2 linked regions of the Panacibacter microcysteis genome follow. Each later gene encodes a partner of the first gene's protein in a complex. Links are inferred from orthologs where the notes say so. Each region holds a gene or a part of one and is shown on either strand. Other genes may lie near its edges.

Region 1 (3,049 bases):
GTATTTGGCTAAACCAACAACAGTGGGGCATTTGTCATCAGCATCAATAACACCATCCATGTCTGTATCAGCAGGTGGTGGCGGTGGAGGAGGAGGCAATACTTTCGCTTTGGGCTCCGTAAGCGGAGCAAGTACACCGAAAGAATAAAACAAATGATTCACTTTATTATCACTGTAAGCGAGTTTATATTGCGCCTGAGCCAGGAGAAAGGTATTCCCCTGAAACGGACTTATTTGTAAACCAACTCCAAAAGGTGATTGCGCTCCAAATTTTGACGCGTAATTGTATCCTTCAATACCAGCCGTTAAAAAAGGGTTTATGACAGCTTTGTCATGAAACATTTTGATGTTAAATGAAGCACCCAAAGATTGAAAATAGTCCGCCACCTGGTCAGGAAAAGTTTGTGGCAATCGATTAAGAAAACTTCCGGTGTATGTAACTGAAAGGTCGATGTTTTTAGTTAATCCTTTCCAGTAATGAGCCGCAAAGCCAGCATTAAGTTTGCTGAATCCACCAATTTTAGCATCACTTATTGAAGTGTTCTTTATATCATTGGCAGCAATAAAATCAGTTCCGGCAACACTAAAGCCAATCGACGAAGGTTTTTTTTCTGTTTGGGCAAATACGCCTGTTGCCAGCAGCAGGCAGGAAACTACGGTTAGATTTTTTCTCATGTGTAAACGTTTGATATGATTTAATAAACGTAAAAAAGCAAAATAGGTTGACTTATAGCCTGGTAACTATATGTCAACCTATTATTAGTTCATGTATTTCCGGTTAAGAATGTCTGCGTACAGGAATGATACTAAATGTCTATAGCCTCTCCATAAGCCACTGCTGTAGCCTCTTTCAAACCTTCACTCATCGTCGGATGCGGATGCACTGCATTCAAAATTTCATGCGCGGTGGTTTCTAGTTTACGTGCAACAACAGCTTCAGCTATCATCTCTGTAACGTTACTGCCAATCATATGGCAACCCAGAAACTCACCATATTTCGCATCGTAAATTACCTTTACAAAACCTTCAGTTGCACCGGCTGCACTTGCCTTACCGCTCGCCATGAAGGGGAACTTGCCAACTTTAATTTCATAGCCGGCTTCTTTGGCCGCTTTCTCAGAGAATCCAACACTTGCTATTTCAGGACTGCAATAGGTACATCCCGGTATATTGCTGTAATCCATCGGTTCCGGCTGGTGATGGAATTTCTTTTCCATATAACCAATATATTCAGCCGCAAGAATACCTTCTTTACTTGCTTTATGCGCCAGTGCCTGGTTTGGTGTACAATCACCAATGGCAAAAATACCCTGCACATTTGTCTGCATGAATTTATCCGTTACAATTCTTCCCTTATCTACTTTAATGCCACTTTCTTCCAGGCCAAGGTTCTCAACATTAGCCACTACACCCACTGCACTTAATACAATATCTGCTTCCAGCATTACTGTGCTGCCATCCTGTTTTTTTACCAATGCCTTTACGCCTTCACCACTGCTGTCTACACTTTCAACTGAAGCACTGGTCATTATTTCCATACCTTGTTTCTTAAGCTGTTTCTCCAGTTCTTTGGAGATATCTTCATCTTCCACAGGTACTATCCTTGGCATAAATTCAACAACGGTAACCTTTGTGCCAAGACTGTTGTAGAAGTAACCAAATTCAATTCCTATTGCCCCGCTGCCTACGATAATCATGCGCTTGGGCTGCTCCGGCAATACCATCGCCTCACGGTAACCAATAACCTTTTTACCATCCTGTTTCAGGTTAGGCAATTCGCGGCTGCGGCCACCCGTTGCCAGGATGATGTATTTACCTTCTACTGTTTTTTTACTGCCATCTGCTGCTGTTACTTCCACCTGTCCTTTTCCTTTCACCTTACCATAACCCATTATCACTTCAATCTTATTCTTCTTCATCAGGAACTGAACGCCTTTACTCATCTTATCTGCTACACCACGGCTACGCTTTATAACACCACCAAAGTCTGCCTGCGCCTCACCCGCAATAATGCCATAATCTTTACTGTGTTTCAGGTATTCATACACCTGTGCACTTTTTAAAAGCGCTTTGGTAGGAATACAACCCCAGTTAAGACAAATACCACCAAGGCTTTCCTTTTCGATGATTGCTACTGAAAATCCTAACTGAGAAGCACGTATAGCGGCAGGGTAGCCACCCGGGCCACTACCGATAACAATTACGTCGTATGCCATATCTGTTGATAATTTTTGTTGTCAGAAAAATTGCAGGTCATAATCTATGACGTAGCGGCTGCGAATTTACTGGCTTATTACCAAATAGCAAAAGATGGATATAAACATGCGTTCGTATCTTATGTAAAGCAAATACGGTAAAGGAAATTTTGGTTACCGGCTGTAGTTCATGTGGCATCGCCTGTTGTGTCACTCACTGCATCGTTCGGTTCTTTTCCCGGCAAGGGCCAACCATGCTGCACTTTACACTGCATGTTCCTGTTCCACGTTGTATGCTTATAATATTTACATGATAGCTGTGATAATACGTCATATGCCCTGTACCGGCTTTATCTTTACACAAAAAAGTAAGCATGGCAGTTAATGCAGCAGCATTTCATTCATTAACCACAGAACTGGCAGCTAAAAACGTAACACTGGTAGCGGTAAGCAAAACCAAACCTGCCACCGATATTGAAGAACTGTATAATTTGGGCCAGCGCCATTTTGGAGAAAATTACGTGCAGGAACTTGCAGACAAACAGCTAGCCTTACCTCCGGATATTCACTGGCATTTTATTGGCCACTTGCAAAGCAATAAAGTGAAATATATTGCGCCGTTCGTATACCTTATACACGGTGTGGACAGTTACAAACTACTGGTGGAAATAAACAAACAGGCAATGAAAAATAACCGAACCATTCAATGCCTTTTACAAATACACATTGCAGAAGAAGAAACAAAATTTGGTTTAAACGAAGCCGAACTCGATGAACTGTTACGCAACTACAAAAACGACAATCTTTCAAATGTTGCCATAAAAGGTTTTATGGGTATGGCCTCGTTTACAAAC
Region 2 (2,984 bases), on another replicon or contig:
TATGGTAAATCTTGTAAGCGACCTTGATGAAATAACCAAACTTGAAAGCGGTGAGCAACCCCTTTATAAAGAAAATTTTATTATACAGGATCTTATCCGATATGTATTTGAAACACTCACCATAAAAATGGTTGAGCGAAATATCAGAGCTTCTATAAAAAAGGGTTGTGAACAACCTGTATATGTTTTCGCAGACAAAGAGAAAATAGGACGCGTACTTACCAACCTGGTTGAAAATGCCATCAAATACGGTGTGCACGGCGGCAATATTGTTGCCAGCATTTACAATACAGACGACCAGCATGTACTCATCGAGATAAGTGATGATGGAATAGGCATAGCAGAAGAACACCTCCTGCGTATATTCGAACGTTTCTACCGCACAGACACCGGCCGCAGCCGCAATGTAGGAGGCACCGGTCTCGGGCTTTCTATCTGCAAACATATTATAGAGGCCCATAACCAGACTATACATGTACGCAGCAAGCCAGACGTAGGTACCACCATAGGTTTTACACTCGAGTCACGGAAAAGTTAGCCATATAATGTTGCCGGCTGCAGTGCTTGTGGCATCACCTGTTGCGTCGCACTCCGTTCATCGTTCCCATCATTATTCAGCACTCCTGGCTAGTCCGCGTACACAATATATTTTTTACAAAAACCTTTTATTGTAGCAATAAAAAAGCGGGCTTTTACAAGCCCGCCATTTATAACAAAACAATTTTTACTGTTAAATCATCATTCTTAAAGGCTCTTCCAGCAGGCTTTTTACAGTTTGTAAAAATGCGGCTCCTGTAGCACCGTCTACCACACGGTGGTCGCAGCTTAGTGTAACCTTCATCACATTGCCTGGTACAATGGCTCCATTCTTGACTACCGGCTCCTGGGATATGCCGCCCACAGCCAATATACATGCATCCGGCGGATTAATAATGGCGGTAAACTGGTCTATGCCAAACATACCAAGGTTAGATATGGTAAATGTGCTTCCTTCCCAGTCAGAAGGCTGCAGTTTCTTGTCTTTTGCCTTCTTTGCATAGTCTTTTACTTCTGTAGCAATCTGGCTCAGAGATTTTGCATCCGCAAACCGTACCACCGGTACCAGCAAACCTTCATCCACGGCTACTGCCACCCCAATATTTACATGGTGGTTGATCCTTATCTTATCACCCAGCCAGCTGCTGTTTACTTTAGGGTGTTGCTTCAGTGCCACTGCCACCGCTTTCAGTACAAGGTCATTGAAACTTATTTTTACACTGCTTACTTCGTTCAGTTTCGCACGTGCAGCAACACAGGCATCCATATCAATACTCATGGTAAGATAAAAATGCGGTGCTGTAAACAGGCTTTCACTCAGGCGGCGTGCAATTGTTTTACGCATCTGCGATACCGGCACTTCTTCAAAGCTTTCCTGGCCTACAGGCGCAGTGGTGGCTTTAGATGCAGGAGCCGCAGCGGGTGCAGCGCTTGCAGCCGGCGCATCAGCAGGCTTATAATTATCAATATCAGTTTTGGTAATACGACCATTATCGCCACTACCTTTTACATATTTCAGGTCTATCCCTTTTTCAGAGGCAATTTTCTTAGCCAGGGGAGATGCAAAAATTCTGCCTTCATTCACTACCTGCTGTTCAGCTACAGGTGCGGCAGCCTGCGCAGAAGCGCTGCTTTCCGCCTTTGGCGTTTCCTTTGTTTCGGCCGGCGCCGTTGCTGCACCACCACCGTTTTTCATTGCTTCCAATACTTTATTCACATCGAACCCTTCTTTGCCAATGATACAAAGCAGGTCATTCACCTGTATTTTTTCGCCTGCTTTTGCACCCTGGTATAACAGAACTCCTTCTTTATAGCTTTCCAGTTCCATGGTGGCTTTGTCAGTCTCAATATCGGCCAGTACTTCGCCTTTTTTTACTGTATCTCCAACATTTTTGTGCCAGCCTGCAATTACACCTTCGGTCATAGTATCACTTAAACGTGGCATTAACACTACCTCTTCCATTGCAGCAACATCTATGCGGCCACCGCCCGAAGGTTGTGCAGGGGCTTCTTCTTTTTTAGGCTCTTCTTTCTTAGGCGCTTCTTCTGTTGCTTTAGGCGCAGCAGCACCATTACCTCCGTTGCCATTATGCTGTGCAACAAGTGCACTCACATCTTCACCCTGCTTACCAATAATGGCCAAAAGGTCGTTTACCTGCAGTTTACCTCCCTTATCAGCACCAACATGAAGCAGCGTACCCTCCTGGTAACTTTCCAGCTCCATTGTTGCCTTATCTGTTTCAATCTCAGCTAAAAGGTCGCCTTTCTTAACCGCGTCTCCTGGTTTTTTATGCCATGCCGCAATAACACCTTCTGTCATGGTATCACTCAAACGGGGCATTAAAATCACTTCTGCCATTGGTATGTAAGATTTAAATATTCAATTTTTGTACTTAGCTGCATAGCTGCTATTGAACTGTGGTTGTGTCACTCACTTGTACGCCATCACATTATTCGGCAGCGATACCTCGTTTGCAACATGCACTATGCTACTTTTTTTTCGAGCCGTGAAATTACAGTAAAATGCAATAGATTCAAGTTAGTGCTTTGATTTTTGTGAAAGACCTTACCCGGCAGTAAAAACATGCAGGCAGGCTGTCTGTAAAGTCTGCTCGTAAACGACTGTAAAAGTATACGCAGACTGTACCCTGCGTGCTGCACAGGGTACTGCAGTACAAGTGTGCGACGCAACAGAAGCTTCATAGTAATGCAACTGCCCGGCCCACCTTATTCTTCTTTAGATACCGGCGGCGCCTGCCAGTTGCTTTTGGGGTTATAGTATTTCCACAGCAAGGCAGACAATTTGCGTGTAAGCACCCACGCTTCGTTGTTATACTGCCAACTGGTGTCTTTGTTATTTTTGGTAAAAATGCTGAATATATAAGGGTTTACGGCGCTGTTTACATATACGATCTCATCGCGGCTGGCATCTACGGCACCATTTTTAT

Evidence for each region. The genes of interacting proteins can lie anywhere in the genome.
Region 2: the proteins of lpdA (region 1) and I5907_RS06815 are in contact, whole or in part, in a crystal structure (PDB 1EBD), measured with the Geobacillus stearothermophilus proteins. The link is inferred for Panacibacter microcysteis from one-to-one orthologs. Residues at the interface, in WP_049624544.1 of Geobacillus stearothermophilus: Pro340, Ser341, Asp344, Tyr345, Arg403, Asp406, Val408, Glu431, Ala432, Gly433, Asp438; in WP_033016211.1 of Geobacillus stearothermophilus: Ile130, Ala131, Met132, Pro133, Arg136, Arg140, Glu141, Asn155, Arg157.

The regions. Positions count from the first base shown.
Region 1 is NZ_JADWYR010000002.1:1,003,340-1,006,388, reverse strand. Bases 12-2,923 are described here. They hold lpdA (dihydrolipoyl dehydrogenase), read right to left. Parts: upstream 2,217-2,923; coding sequence 807-2,216; downstream 12-806. Other genes in these bases: I5907_RS16010 (YggS family pyridoxal phosphate-dependent enzyme), read left to right, coding at 2,570-2,923; I5907_RS16020 (OmpA family protein), read right to left, coding at 12-675. Also shown: more of I5907_RS16020, read right to left, coding at 1-11; more of I5907_RS16010, read left to right, coding at 2,924-3,049. UniProt on the Escherichia coli protein: Lipoamide dehydrogenase is a component of the glycine cleavage system as well as of the alpha-ketoacid dehydrogenase complexes.
Region 2 is NZ_JADWYR010000001.1:1,673,271-1,676,254, reverse strand. What follows is about bases 64-2,910. They hold I5907_RS06815 (pyruvate dehydrogenase complex dihydrolipoamide acetyltransferase), read right to left. Parts: upstream 2,396-2,910; coding sequence 731-2,395; downstream 64-730. Other genes in these bases: I5907_RS06810 (serine hydrolase), read right to left, coding at 2,764-2,910; I5907_RS06820 (sensor histidine kinase), read left to right, coding at 64-538. Also shown: more of I5907_RS06820, read left to right, coding at 1-63; more of I5907_RS06810, read right to left, coding at 2,911-2,984.